Regions from separate parts of the Pseudomonas sp. App30 genome, predicted to be linked through region 2. Evidence: predicted binding sites of a transcription regulator. Region 2 holds the regulator's gene; the other holds the start of a gene.
What was found. The regulator sigma-54, encoded in region 2, starts transcription at its own class of promoters, with help from an activator protein. The targets are predictions, from matches to a motif close to ANTGGCATNNANNTTGCTNT.
Positions count from the first base shown of each region.

Region 1: nirB (nitrite reductase large subunit NirB) is a predicted target of sigma-54. The motif match lies at 4,060-4,079, and genes of this name have one in related genera.

Region 1 covers NZ_CP133165.1:5,275,429-5,282,893, forward strand. The annotation lists gene RAM80_RS24385 (sulfite reductase subunit alpha) at 185-3,934, shown strand; gene nirB (nitrite reductase large subunit NirB) at 4,204-6,762, shown strand; gene nirD (nitrite reductase small subunit NirD) at 6,762-7,124, shown strand; gene pcaQ (pca operon transcription factor PcaQ) at 7,219-7,465, shown strand, end outside.
Region 2 covers NZ_CP133165.1:2,725,692-2,733,156, reverse strand. The annotation lists gene RAM80_RS12645 (superoxide dismutase) at 1-58, shown strand, start outside; gene RAM80_RS12640 (HPr family phosphocarrier protein) at 692-967, opposite strand; gene rapZ (RNase adapter RapZ) at 984-1,841, opposite strand; gene ptsN (PTS IIA-like nitrogen regulatory protein PtsN) at 1,844-2,308, opposite strand; gene hpf (ribosome hibernation-promoting factor, HPF/YfiA family) at 2,321-2,629, opposite strand; gene RAM80_RS12620 (RNA polymerase factor sigma-54) at 2,741-4,237, opposite strand; gene lptB (LPS export ABC transporter ATP-binding protein) at 4,409-5,134, opposite strand; gene lptA (lipopolysaccharide transport periplasmic protein LptA) at 5,134-5,673, opposite strand; gene lptC (LPS export ABC transporter periplasmic protein LptC) at 5,660-6,232, opposite strand; gene RAM80_RS12600 (KdsC family phosphatase) at 6,241-6,765, opposite strand; gene RAM80_RS12595 (KpsF/GutQ family sugar-phosphate isomerase) at 6,765-7,465, opposite strand, start outside.

The DNA of each region.
Region 1 (7,465 bases), 2.5 Mb from region 2:
GGCGTGGGACTGGATAACCCTCGCGAAAACGCGGCCTCGGCGTTCTGGCGCGGCCTTTGCACTGCCTCCATCATCCGCAGTCAACGTCGATTGCACCCATCACGACAAAGGCGCCGTGTTGCCCCCGCTCAGTAGAGTGCGGGGCAGCCGGCGCCTTTTTGTTTTTCCAGGTCGAGGCAGGCCCATGAGCAGTACCACGGTTCGCAGTGTGTGCCCCTATTGCGGTGTTGGCTGCGGCATCATCATGAGCGTCAGCGCTAACCGCGTGACCAAGGTGGCCGGCGACAAGGCCCACCCCACCAATTTCGGCCGGCTGTGCACCAAGGGCAGCAGCTGCCACCAGCCGCTGGCCGACAGCGGCCGCATGGAGCACGCCTACGTGCGTAGCGAGCGGGCCCGCGACCCGGCGCGCACGCCCATGGCCCAGGCCATCAGCGCCACCGCCCGGCGCCTGCGCGCGCTGATCGACGCCCATGGGCCGGACGCCGTGGCCTTCTATGTCAGCGGGCAGATGTCGCTGGAAGCGCAGTACCTGGCCAACAAGCTGGCCAAGGGGTTTATTCGCACCCGCCACATCGAGTCCAACTCGCGGCTGTGCATGGCCAGCGCCAGCAGCGGCTACAAGCAGTCGCTGGGGGCCGACGGGCCGCCGGGCTCCTATCAGGATTTCGACCAGGCCGACCTGTTTTTCGTCAGCGGCGCGAACATGGCCGACTGTCATCCCATCCTGTTTTTGCGCCTGCTGGACCGGGTCAAGGCGGGGGCGCGGCTGATCGTGGTGGACCCGCGGCGCAGCGCCACGGCGGACAAGGCCGACCTGTTTCTGCAGATTCGCCCGGGCACCGATCTGGCGCTGCTCAACGGCCTGCTGCACCTGCTGCTGCACAACGGCAAGGTCGACCAGGCCTTCGTCGCCCGCCACACCCAAGGCTGGGAGGCACTGCCCGAATTTCTCGCCGACTACACCCCGGCTAACGTGGCGCAGCTCACTGGCCTTGCCGAAGCGGATATCCGCAAGGCCGCCGACTGGATCGGCGAGGCACCCAACTGGATGAGTTGCTGGACCATGGGCCTGAACCAGAGCACCCACGGCACCTGGAACACCAACGCCCTGTGCAACCTGCACCTGGCCACCGGCGCCATTTGCCGCCCCGGCAGCGGGCCGTTCTCGCTGACCGGCCAGCCCAACGCCATGGGCGGGCGCGAGATGGGCTACATGGGCCCGGGCCTGCCGGGCCAGCGCTCGCTGCTGGTGGCACGCGACCGCGCCTTCGTCGAGCAACAGTGGCAGTTACCGCCCGGCACCCTGCGCAGCGACACCGGCGCCGGTACCATCGATATGTTCGAACAGCTGCGCAACGGCGCCATCAAGGCCTGCTGGATCATCTGCACCAACCCGGTGGCCAGCGTGCCCAACCGCCAGCGGGTGATCGACGCCCTGCAAGCCGCCGAACTGGTGATCACCCAGGACGCCTTCCTCGACACCGAAACCAACCGCTACGCCGACATCCTGCTACCCGGCGCCCTGTGGGCCGAGGCCGAAGGCGTAATGATCAATTCCGAGCGCAATCTCACGCTGATGCAAAAGGCCGTGGACGCGCCCGGCGAGACCTTGCCCGACTGGCAGATCATCGCCCGAGTGGCCTGTGAAATGGGCTTTGAGGCCGCGTTCAGTTACCCCAGCGCCGAAGCCGTTTTCGAAGAGATCAAGGGCTTCCACAACCCCGACACCGGTTACGACGTGCGCGGCGCCGATTACCCGCGCCTGCGCCAGACGCCGCTGCAATGGCCGTGCGAGCCGGGCCGCGGCGACGACCGCAACCCGGTGCGCTACCTCACGCCCGACGGCCCGCGCTTTCCCAGCGACGACGGCCGCGCGCGCTTCTTCGCCCGGCCGCACATGGTCCCCGCCGAGTTGCCCGACGATGACTTCCCGCTGGTGCTCAACACCGGCCGCGTGCAGCACCAGTGGCACACCCTGACCAAGACCGGCAAGGTCGCCAGCCTCAACAAGCTCAACCCCGGGCCCTTCGTTGAGGTGCACCCCGAGGACGCCGCGCGCCTGGGCATCGCCGAGCGCGACCAGGTGCGCCTGCAAACCCGCCGCGGCCACGCGGTGCTGCCAGCGCGGGTCAGCGACCGGGTGCTGCCGGGCAACCTGTTCGCGCCGTTCCACTGGAATGATCTGTACGGCGACGACCTGGCCGTCAACGCCATGACCAGCGACGCCGTCGACCCGGTGTCGTGGCAGCCGGAGTTCAAGTTCAGCGCCGTGACCCTGAGCCGGGTCAGCGGTGCCTTGATACCCACGGTCGAAGCCGATGCTTGCCAGCCTGACGCGGTGGTGCCCGAGCAGTGGGTGCTGTGGGCCTCCCAGACCGGGAACGCCGAGGCCTTGGCCAGCCTCTGCGGTGAGCAGTTGCGGGGTGCGGGCCTGCAGGTGCAGGTCAACTGCATGGACGAAGTCAGCCTGCCGCAATTGCGCCAGGCGCGCAGCGTGCTGTTGATCACCAGTACCTTTGGCGACGGTGACGCGCCGGACAACGGCAGTGGGCTATGGGCCGCATTGCAGGAGGGGGGCGCCGAGCAGCTGGCCGGGGTGCGCTATTCGGTCCTGGCCTTGGGCGACAGCAGCTACGAGCAGTTTTGCGGCTTCGGTCGCAAACTCGATGCCCGCCTGCAACACCTGGGTGCCACCGCGCTGGTGCCGCGCATGGACTGCGAGCCCGACTACCAGGAACTGGCCGAGCAGTGGCTGGGCCAGATCAACCTGGCGCTGACGGGCACTGCGCCAGTCCGGCCTGCGGTGGCCAGGGACTACAGCGGCTACAGCCGCCAGCGCCCCTGCCAGGTGCGCATCAAGCACAACCGCCTGCTCAACGCGGCGGGCGCGGAGAAGGAAACCCGGCAGATCGTCTTCGATCTGAGCGACACCGGCCTGCAGTACCAGGCCGGCGACGCCCTGGGCGTGTGGCCCACCAACTGCCTGACCCTGGTAGAGGAACTGCTCGCCGCCCTGGGCCTGGACAGCAGCCAGCACGTGCAGGTGCCCGACCAGGGCGAGATGGCCCTGGCCCAGGCGCTGCACAAACATTACGAGATCACCCGCATCACCCCCGCCTGGTTGGCGCTGGTGGCCGAGCGCAGCGGCAGCCCGCGGCTGGCCGAGTTGCTGGCGGCGGATAACAAGGAAGGCTTGAACCAGTGGCTATGGGGCCGGCAGCTGCTCGACCTGCTGGACGAATTCCCCACCGAAGTCAGTACCGATGAATTGCTGGGCCTGCTCAAACCGCTGCAACCACGGCTGTACTCCATCAGCTCCAGCGCCCAGGCCACGCCCAACGAGGTGCACCTCACGGTGTCCACCGTGCGCTACCGCCACAACGACCGCGCACGCAGCGGGGTGTGCTCGGCGTTCCTCGCCGACCGCGCCAGCAACGGCCTGGTGTCGATTTTCGTGCAGCCGTCCAAACACTTCAAAGTGCCCGCCGACCCCGCCGCGCCGATGATCATGGTCGGCCCCGGCACCGGCGTCGCGCCGTTCCGCGCCTTCTTGCAGGAGCGCCAGGCCAGTGGCGCCAGCGGCCCCAATTGGCTGCTGTTCGGCGAGCAGCGCCAGGCCACCGATTTCTACTACCGCGACGAGCTGGAGAGCTGGTTGCAGCAGGGCCACCTGCAACGCCTGGACACGGCTTTTTCCCGCGACCAGGCGCAGAAGGTCTACGTGCAGCAGCGCATGCTGGAACAGGGCGCGCAGTTGTGGGCGTGGCTGCAGCAGGGCGCGCACTTCTACGTGTGCGGCGACGCCAGCCGCATGGCCAAGGACGTCGACACGGCGCTGAAGGCGGTGATCGCCGAGCATGGCGGCGTGGACGCCGAGGCGTACGTGGCGCAGATGAGCAAGGCCAAGCGCTACCTGCGCGATGTGTACTGAAACGAGGCACAGCGCAGGTTTTCGCACCAACCTGGCCCCGTAGCCGCTGCCGCCAGGCTGCGCTGGCCGGTATTGCAACCTGGATTTTGTGGGCGTACGCGGCAGCGCTACGGGTTAAACCCCGTGTTGGCATGCAACCTGCTTCGAGACTATCAGCCCACCCGCGTTCAACGGCGATCGCACCCAGGGGCACCCCACACAGATACCAGGCAAAGGCGCCTGGAGCTTAACGGCTCCAGGCGTCTTTTTTTTGTTCGAGGAAAACCTGCATGAACGCATTCATGACGCTCAAGCCGCGCCCGCAACTGATCATCGTCGGCAACGGCATGGTCGGCCACCACTGTGTCGAGCAACTGATTGAGCGCGGGGCCCTGGCGCAGTTCCAGGTGCGGGTGTTCGGCGAAGAGCGCCAGCGCGCCTACGACCGCGTGCACCTGTCCGAGTACTTCGGCGGCAAGGACGCCGAGGCGCTGGCCCTGGGCGATGCCACCCTGTACGCCGACCACGGCGTGCAGCTGCACCTGGACGAAGCGGTGCTGGAGATCGACCGGGCCAACCGCCAGGTGGTCACCGCCCAAGGCCGCTATGCCTACGACCAACTGGTGCTGGCCACCGGTTCCTACCCGTTCGTGCCGCCCATTGCCGGCTCCGAAGGCGACGCGCGGCTGGTGTACCGCACCCTCGACGACCTCGACGCCATCCGCCAGGCCGCCAGCACTGCCCGCCGTGGCGTGGTGGTGGGGGGCGGCCTGCTGGGCCTGGAGGCGGCCAACGCGCTGAAGTCCCTGGGCCTGGAAGCCCACGTGGTGGAGTTCGCCCCGCGGCTGATGCCGGTGCAACTGGACAACGACGGCGGCGCCGCCCTGCGTGCGCAGATCGAGGCCCTGGGGGTAGGCGTGCATGTGTCGCGTGCCACCCAGGCCATCGTCGCCGGCGAGGCCTATCGCTACCGCATGAACTTCGACGGTGGCGAGTTCCTGGAAACCGACCTGGTGGTGTTCTCCGCCGGCATCCGCCCCCAGGACGCCCTGGGGCGCGGCGCCGGCCTTGACGTTGCTGCGCGTGGCGGCGTGGTCGTGGATGAGCATTGCCGCACCAGCGACCCGGCGATCTTCGCCATCGGCGAATGCGCGTCCTGGAACGGCAGCGTGTTCGGCCTGGTGGCGCCTGGCTACAGCATGGCGCGCAACGTCGCGGCGCTGCTGGCGGGGCAGGGCGAGGCCACCTTCAGCGGCGCCGACATGTCCACCAAGCTCAAGCTGCTGGGCGTGGACGTGGGCTCCATCGGCGACGCCCACGCCGCCACGCCGGGTGCGAAAAGCTACCGCTTCATCGACGAGGCCAACGCCAGCTACCGGCGCCTGGTGGTGTCGCCGTGCGGCAGCAAGGTCATCGGCGCCGTGCTGGTGGGCGACAACAGCTACTACGACACGCTGCTGCAGTACGTGCAGAACGGCATCGCCCTGCCCAAGGATCCGTCCAGCCTGATCCTGCCCCTGAGCGACGGCGCCCCGGCCCTGGGCGCCGATGCCCTGCCCGACAGCGCTACCCTGTGTTCCTGCCACAACGTGACCAAGGGCGCGGTGTGCGCGGCCATCGACAGCGGCTGCGGCGACCTGCCCAGCCTGAAGGCGCAGACCAAGGCTTGCACCGGTTGCGGCGGCTGTGCGGCGCTGCTCAAGCAGGTGTTCGAGCACGAGCTGATCGCCCGCGGCGTGGCTGTGGACAAGAGCCTATGCGAGCACTTCGCCTACACCCGCCAGGAACTGTATGCGCTGGCGCGGGTGGGCGATATCCACAGCTTCGAGGAGTTGCTGGCGCGCCACGGCCGTGGCCACGTGGGCTGCGATATCTGCAAGCCCACCGTCGGCAACATCCTCGCCTCGTGCTGGAACCAGCCGATCATGGACCCGTCGCTGGCGCCGCTGCAGGACACCAACGACACCTTCATGGCCAACATGCAGAAGAACGGCACCTACTCGGTGGTGCCACGCATTCCCGGGGGCGAGATCACCCCGGACAAGCTGATCGCCATCGGCGCGGTGGCGAAGAAATACGACCTGTACACCAAGATCACCGGCGGCCAGCGCATCGACCTGTTCGGCGCCCAGCTGCACCAATTGCCCGACATCTGGGGCGAGCTGATCGACGCCGGCTTCGAGACCGGCCACGCCTACGGCAAGAGCACGCGCACGGTGAAAAGCTGCGTGGGCAGCACCTGGTGCCGCTACGGCGTGCAGGACAGCGTGAAGATGGCGCTGTTCATCGAGGACCGCTACAAGGGCCTGCGCTCGCCGCACAAGCTCAAGTTCGCGGTGTCGGGCTGCACCCGCGAGTGCGCCGAGGCGCAGAGCAAGGATGTGGGCGTGATCGCCACCGAGAAGGGCTGGAACCTGTACATCAGCGGCAACGGCGGCATGCGCCCGCGCCACGCCGAGCTGTTCGCCACTGACCTGGACGACGCCACGCTGATCCGCTACATCGACCGCTTCCTGATGTTCTACATCCGCACCGCCGACAAGCTGCAGCGCACCTCGGTGTGGCGCGAGAGCCTGGAAGGCGGCCTGGACTACCTCAAACAGGTGATCATCGACGACAGCCTGGGCCTGGGCGCCGAGCTGGAAGCGCAGATGCAGCACGTGGTCGACCGCTACGAATGCGAGTGGGCCAACGCCCTGAAAGACCCGGAGAAGCTCAAGCGCTTCCGCACCTTCGTCAACGACCGCCGCGACGACCCCGGCGTGCACTTCGTCAAGGAGCGCGGCCAGCGCCGGCCCGCCACCCACCATGAACTGAAACTGATCCCGCTCGCCGAGGAGGCCCTGTGATGAACAACGCCCATCAAACTGTGCAAGCCCAGGCCTGGCGGCCGGTGTGCCAGCGCCGCGACCTGGTGGCCAACAGCGGCGTGGTGGTGTGGCTGGACGGCGCCCAGGTGGCGCTGTTCTACCTGCCCGACGCCCCGGACGGCCAGGTGCTGCACGCCATCGACAACCACGACCCGCGCTCGGGCGCCAACGTGATCGGCCGCGGCATCGTCGGCCAGCTCAAGGGCCAGCTGGTGGTGGCGGCGCCGCTGTACAAGCAGCATTACGCCCTGGCGGACGGCCATTGCCTGGAAGAACCCGGCGAGCGCTTGCGTACCTGGCCTGTGCGGCTGGTGGGTGATGAAGTCCAGATAGCCGCGTGATATATGTGGGAGCTGGCTTGCCAGCGAGCTTTTTGTTGCCCCCCAAAGCTCGCTGGCAAGCCAGCTCCCACAAGAGCGGTGTAACATCGTCGCCATGAACCTCGACACCCGCATCAAATTCCGCCACCTGCTGTGCTTTCTCGAAATCGCCCGCCAGGGCAGTTTCGCCAAGGCCGCCGACGCCGTTGCCATCAGCCAGCCGGCCATCTCCAAGACCCTCAAGGAGCTGGAAGACCTGCTGCAGACCCGCCTGTTCGACCGCGACAAGAGCGGCGTCGAGCTGACCCCCGCCGGCGTGCGCTTCATGCGCTACGCCGCGCCCTGTGTGCAGGCCCTGCGCG
Region 2 (7,465 bases):
CTACAACGTGGTCAACTGGGCCGAGGTAGAGCGGCGCTACAAGGCAGCGCTGGCTTGAATCGGCGCCTGCTGCTGACCCGGCTGCGGCTGATCCTGGGCAGCGCCCTGCTGTTGGCGGGCGCGGCCATCATCATCACCGAAGCCCTGGCGCGCTTCGCGCCACTCCTGTAGCAGCGGCCGCCAGGCCGCGTCCGCGGCGTGCCCCGGGACGCGGCCTGGCGGCCGCTGCTACGGGGGTGTGGTAGGTAACAAAATCTCACGGAAATGTCGTCGCAGATCAGCCAGCTAGGTGGGATGATTTTTCGCTCTTTGCAGCGTGACAGTCGGGAGTGATGCGAAACGTGATTACAAAGAAATTCTCAGAGCTCGAAGCAGCGATGTCGGTGGAGGCGAGGGCGAGGGCAGAGACGCTTTTCCAGCGGCAGTTGGTGGTGATGCTGAGGCGCCAGCGATATCGTGCCAAGCGGGCTATTAAACGTCGAATGGCCGGCCAGCTATTGCCGATGTCTTTGGCTGCCGTGTAGCCGCTGCCGCCAGGCTGCGCTGGTCCTCATGTACGCTAGAGATCTCCAGCGAGGGGCGGGGCCAGCGCAGCCTTCGGCAGCGGCTACGCAGATCAGTGTCTCGGCGATAATGCCCAACAAAAAGCCCGGCACTTGGCCGGGCTTTTTGTTGGGGTGGGGCAGGGCGGTCATTCGCCTTCGTCGAACTTGTTGTTGATCAGCTCGACGATCGCCGCCATGGCTTCGTCCTGTTCCTCGCCTTCGGTGGACAGGTACACCTGGGTACCTTTGCCGGCGGCCAGCATCATGACGGCCATGATGCTCTTGCCGTCGATCATGCTGTCGGCGTTGCGGCCGATGCGGACCTGGCAGTTGCCGAAGCGGCCGGCGACGCCGACGAACTTGGCGGCCGCGCGGGCGTGCAGGCCAAGCTTGTTGATGATTTCGATTTCACGAGCAGGCATCGCGGTGGGGATCCTTTCAACTGAGGTCGCGGTGGCGAACCTGGACATTCTTGAGCGTCTGCTGCAGGGCCTGGCCAAGGCGTTCGGTCAGGTAGACCGAGCGATGGTGCCCGCCGGTGCAGCCGATGGCAATGGTGACGTAGGCGCGGTTGCTGGCGGCGAAGCGCGGCAACCACTTGAGCAGGTAGCTTGAGATGTCCTGGTACATCTCCTCGACGTCGGGCTGCGCGGCCAGGTAGTCGATGACCGGTTGCTCCAGGCCTGAATGGTCGCGAAGTTCCGGCTTCCAATAGGGGTTGGGCAGGCAGCGCACGTCGAACACCAGGTCGGCGTCCACCGGCATGCCACGCTTGAAACCAAATGATTCCACCAGGAACGCCGTGCCCGGCTCCGGCTTGTTCAGCAGGCGCAGCTTGAGCGAGTCGCGCAGCTGGTACAGGTTCAGGTGGGTGGTGTTGATCTTCAGGTCAGCCAGGTCGGCGATCGGGCTGAGCAGGTCGGTTTCCACCCGGATGGCTTCGGCCAGCGAACGGCTGGCGTTGCTCAGCGGGTGGCGGCGGCGGGTCTCGGAGAAGCGCTTGAGCAGGGTTTCTTCGTCGGCGTCCAGGTACAGCACGTCGCACTGGATGTGCTTGTCGCGGGCTTCCTGCAGCAGTTGCGGAAAACGCGACAGGTCGCTGGGCAGGTTGCGCGCATCGATGGACACGGCTACCAGCGGCTGGGCCAGCTCGGTGCGGATCAGGGCGCGCTCGGCCAGTTCCGGCAGCAGGCCGGCCGGCAGGTTGTCGATGCAGTAGAAACCGTTGTCTTCCAGCACGTCCAGCGCGGTGCTTTTGCCCGAGCCGGAACGGCCGCTGACGATGATCAGGCGCATGGTCAATGACCTTTCTGTTCGTCCAGCACAACCTGATAGAGGGCATCGCTGCTTTTCGCCGAGCGCAGGCGCTCGCGCACGTCGGCGCGGTCGAGCATGCCGGCGATCTGGCTCAGCAACGCCAGGTGTTCATTGGTCGCCTCCTGGGGGACCAGGAGCACGAAGACCAGGTCGACCGGGGCGCCGTCGATGGCGTCGTAGTCGATCTTGTTCTCCAGGTGCAGCAGGGCGCTGATCGGCGTGGTGCAGCCAACCAGGCGGCAATGGGGGATGGCAATACCGTTGCCAAAACCGGTCGAGCCCAGTTTTTCGCGGGCGACCAGGCTTTCGAACACTACCTGCATCTCAAGGCCCGGGACTTCCCGGGCGATGAGGGTGGCGATGTGTTCGAGTACTTTCTTCTTGCTGCCGCCCGGCGCGTTCACGAGGGAACGGCCGGGGGTCAGGATGTTTTCAAGTCGGATCATGAGGGGGGAGTGTCAGCGGGCGGTCTGGCCTTGCAGCAGACTCTGCTGTTTTTCCTTATGCTTTTTGAGTTGGCGGTCGAGCTTGTCGGTCAGCAGGTCGATGGCCGCGTACATATCATCATGTTCCGCGTTTGCCACGACTTCGCCACCGGGTACGCGCAGGGTGGCCTCGATTTTCTGTTTCAGCTTCTCGACCTCCATGATGACCTGCACGTTGGTGATCTTGTCGAAATGGCGCTCCAATCGGTCGAGTTTCTCACCGATGTAAGTGCGCATGGCGTCGGTCACAACCAGTTGATGTCCACTGATGTTGACTTGCATACCGCTTTCTCCTTATTGCCAGTGCATAAAGAGACAGGTTGGTTAACCTGCCACTGGAACGCTGTGGCACATCCGGCAAGCCCACTGGCAGCGCGTTGGCGCTGCCAGGATTCACATCAGCCGCTTGCGTTCGCTGGACGGCGCGATCCCTAGGGATTCACGGTACTTGGCGACAGTGCGGCGGGCTACCTGGATGCCTTGTGCCTCCAGTAAACCAGCGATCTTGCTGTCACTCAATGGCTTTTTCTGATTTTCCGCGGCAACCAGTTTCTTGATGATCGCGCGGATCGCCGTGGACGAGCATTCTCCGCCCTCGGAGGTGCTGACGTGGCTGGAGAAAAAGTATTTCAGCTCGTAGATGCCGCGCGGGGTGTGCATGTATTTCTGCGTGGTCACCCGCGAAATGGTCGACTCGTGCATGCCCACCGCCTCGGCGATGTCGTGCAGCACCAGCGGCTTCATGGCCTCGTCGCCGTAGTCGAGGAAACCGCGCTGGTGCTCGACGATCTGGCTGGCGACCTTCATCAGGGTCTCGTTGCGGCTCTGCAGGCTCTTGATGAACCAGCGCGCCTCCTGCAACTGGTTGCGCATGAAGGTGTTGTCGGCGCTGGTGTCGGCGCGGCGCACGAAGCCGGCGTACTGCGGGTTGACGCGCAGGCGCGGTACGGCTTCCTGGTTCAGCTCCACCAGCCAGCGCTCGTTGTCCTTGCGCACGATGACGTCGGGCACCACGTACTCGGCTTCGCTGGACTCGATCTGCGAGCCAGGGCGCGGGTTGAGGCTTTGCACCAGTTCAATGACCTGGCGCAGCTCGTCTTCCTTGAGCTTCATGCGGCGCATCAGCTGGCTGTAGTCGCGGCTGCCCAGCAGGTCGATGTAGTCGGCCACCAGGCGCTGGGCCTCACTGAGCCACGGCGTGCGCGGGGGCATCTGGCGCAGTTGCAGCAGCAGGCATTCGCTGAGGTCGCGGGCGCCGATGCCGGCGGGCTCGAACTGCTGGATGCGGTGCAGCACGGCTTCCACTTCGTCCAGCTCGATGTCCAGCTCCGGGTCGAAGGAGTCGCAGATCTCCTGCAGCGTCTCGTCCAGGTAGCCCTGGTTGTTGATGCAGTCGATCAGGGTGACCGCGATCAGGCGATCGGTGTCGGACATGGGCGCCAGGTTGAGTTGCCACAGCAGATGGCTCTGCAGGCTTTCGCCGGCCGACGTGCGGGTGGTGAAGTCCCATTCGTCGTCATCGTTGCTGGGCAGGCTGCTGGCGCTGGTCTGGTAGATGTCTTCCCAGGCGGTGTCGACGGGAAGCTCGTTGGGAATGCGCTCGCTCCACTCGCCGTCTTCGAGGTTGTCGACGGTGGGGGCGGAGGTTTCCTGGTAGCTGGGCTCCTGGATTTCCGGCGTGACCTGTTGCTCGGCCTTGTCGGCCATGGGGTCGCTGTTGTCGAAGTCGTCGCCTTCTTCCTGGCGTTCGAGCATCGGATTGGATTCCAGGGCCTCCTGGATTTCCTGTTGGAGGTCCAGGGTGGAGAGCTGGAGGAGGCGGATGGCCTGTTGCAACTGCGGTGTCATCGTCAGTTGCTGGCCCATTCTTAGGACGAGCGATGGTTTCATGGCAGGGGCTTAACACCTTATTCGCCGGCGCAAAGCGCCATCCACTACGGGCGCCGAGGCTCTCGGCTTTTGTCGTAAGCAAATTATATGCCTGAAACCGAAGTGTTTGCCTAGAGCGACACCGCAATTAATTCGCGGCGCGCCCCGGGCAACCAGCCAAACACCTCGCCGTTACAGGCGGAACTCGTGGCCGAGGTAAACCTCTTTCACCAGTTGGTTTGCCAGGATGGTCTCGGCATCGCCTTCGGCGATCAGCTGGCCATCGTTGACGATGTAAGCGGTTTCACAGATATCCAGGGTCTCGCGAACGTTGTGGTCGGTGATCAACACGCCGATGCCCTTGTTCTTGAGGTGATGAATGATCTGCTTGATGTCGCCGACCGAGATCGGGTCGACACCGGCAAAGGGTTCGTCCAGCAGGATGAACTTGGGCGCGGTCGCCAGCGCGCGGGCAATTTCCACCCGGCGCCGCTCGCCGCCCGACAGGCTCATGCCCAGGTTGTCGCGGATGTGCGTGATGTGGAACTCCTGCAGCAGGCTTTCCAGCTCCTTCACGCGGCCGGCCTTGTCCAGCTCCGGGCGGGTTTCCAGGATGGCCATGATGTTGTCGGAGACCGACAGCTTGCGGAAGATCGAGGCTTCCTGCGGCAGGTAGCCGATGCCCGAGCGAGCGCGACCGTGCATGGGCTGGTGGCTCACGTCCAGGTCGTCGATCAGCACGCGGCCCTGATCGGCGCGCACCAGGCCGACGATCATGTAGAAGCAGGTGGTCTTGCCGGCGCCGTTAGGCCCCAGGAGGCCGACGATCTGCCCACTTTCGATGGACATGCTGACGTCACGCACCACTTGCCGGCCCTTGTAGGCCTTGGCCAGGTGCTGGGCTTTGAGGATAGCCATTACTTGCCCTGCTGCTGGTCGGTTTTGCTTTTCGGCTGGATGACCATGTCGATGCGTGGTCGTGGCGTGACCTTGGCGCCTGTGGCGCGGCCGGCGTTCACTACCTGCTTGACGGTGTCATAGACGATCTTCTCGCCTTCGGACGTGTTGCCGTCGTTCACCACCTTGGCCTGGTCGATCAGGATGATGCGGTTCTGCGCCGAGAAATACTGGATGGTCTTGCCGTAGCCCTGGACGATGGGCTTGTCGATCGCCGGCTTCTGCTCGTAGTAGGCCAGGTTGCCCACCGAGGTGAAGGTGTCGACGTCGCCCTGGGCGTTGCGGGTGATGGTCACGGTGTTGCCGGTGATCTTCATGGTGCCCTGGGTGATGATGACGTTGCCCTTGTAGACGGCCACGCCCTGCTTGTCATCCAGTTGTGCGTCGTCGGACTGGATGTGGATCGGCTGGTCGCGATCCGTAGGCAGTGCCCAGGCGCCAGCGCTCCCCAGTGCAGAGCCCAGGGAGAGCAATAAAGGGAGGGTTTTAGCGAGCCTCATACAGTCCTCTTACGTTTGACAGCAAGTTGATCTTGCTGTCTTTCAAATATGCCTTCATGCCCGTGCCCGTCGAGACGCCACCGGCGCCGTCGATTCTAACGTCTCGGTCAGTCTGCGCATATTGCTGTTGTGGGAATACCGTCATGCGCGTGGTGGTAATCAGGGTAGGACGGTTTTTCTGGTCGGTGCGGGCCACGCGGACGTTGTCGATCAGCTCGACCTGGGTGCCGTCGGGGTTCACTTCGCCGTGGTCGCTGGTCACGTGCCAGGGGTACACGGTGCCGCGGTACAGGTTCATGTCCGGGTTGGTCACCTTGGTGACCTGGCTGGCCTGCAGGTGCTCGACCTTGTCACCGGTCATGCGGTACTGCACGCCGCCGTCAGGCAGGTACTGCACAGCGTGGGCGTTGATGGCGTAATAGTCGATGGCACTTTCGTCGACAGCAGCCGCAGGCTTGTCGAGGAAGGTGTCCGGGTTGATGTTCCAGTAGCCGACGGAGACGAAGATCGCCACGACGACACAGAACAACAGGAGATTGCGCAGTTTTTTACTCGGCATGGGAAACTCTATAAATAGGCGGCCAGGGCCGCTTCGAGGTTGCCTTGGGCACGCAGGATCAGCTCGCAGAACTCGCGGGCAGCGCCTTCGCCGCCACGGGCCTGGGTCACGCCGTCGGCGTGCTCGCGCACGAACGGCACGGCGTTGGCCACGGCCATGCCCAGGCCGACGCGGCGGATGGGGGCCAGGTCCGGCAGGTCGTCGCCCAGGTAGGCTACCTGTTCATAGCTTAGGCCCAGTTGCGCCAGAAGGTCGTCCAGTGCCACCAATTTGTCTTCGCGGCCCTGGTACAGGTGGGCGATGCCCAGGCTCTTGGCCCGGCGCTCGACGATCGGGTTCTTGCGCCCGGTGATGATCGCCGTGACTACGCCCGAGTTGATCAGCATCTTGATGCCCTGGCCGTCCAGGGTGCTGAACGTCTTGATCTCGCTGCCGTCTTCGCAGAAGTACAGGCGGCCGTCGGTCAGCACGCCGTCCACGTCAAACACCGCCAGTTTCACGGCCTGGCCGCGTTGCAACAGGTGCTGGGTCATCACATTACTCCGGCGCGCAGCAGGTCGTGCATGTTCAGGGCGCCAACCGGGCGGTCCTGCTTGTCGACCACCACCAGCGCGCTGATCTTGTGGTCTTCCATGATCTTCAGGGCCTCGGCGGCGAGCATCTCGGCGCGGGCGGTCTTGCCGTGGGGCGTCATCACTTCCTCGATGCGCGCGCTGTGCACGTCGATGGTGCGGTCCAGGGTGCGGCGCAGGTCGCCGTCGGTGAATATCCCGGCCAGGCGGCCATCCTCTTCAAGGACCACGGTCATGCCCAGCCCCTTGCGGGTCATTTCCATCAGCGCATCCTTGAGCAGCGTGCCGCGAACCACCTGCGGCAGTTCCTCGCCGGCATGCATCACGTTCTCCACCTTGAGCAGCAGGCGGCGGCCCAGGGCGCCACCGGGGTGCGAGAAGGCGAAGTCCTCGGCGGTGAAGCCGCGGGCCTCCAGCAGGGCGATGGCCAGGGCGTCGCCCAGCACCAGCGCCGCGGTGGTGGAGGAGGTGGGCGCCAGGTTCAGCGGGCAGGCCTCGTGGACCACGCGGGCGTCCAGGTTGACCTCGGCGGCCTTGGCCAGCGGCGAGTCGGGGTTGCCGGTCATGCTGATGAGCTGGATGCCCAGGCGCTTGATCAGCGGCAGCAGGGTGACGATTTCATTCGTGGAGCCGGAGTTGGACAGGGCCAGGATGATGTCAT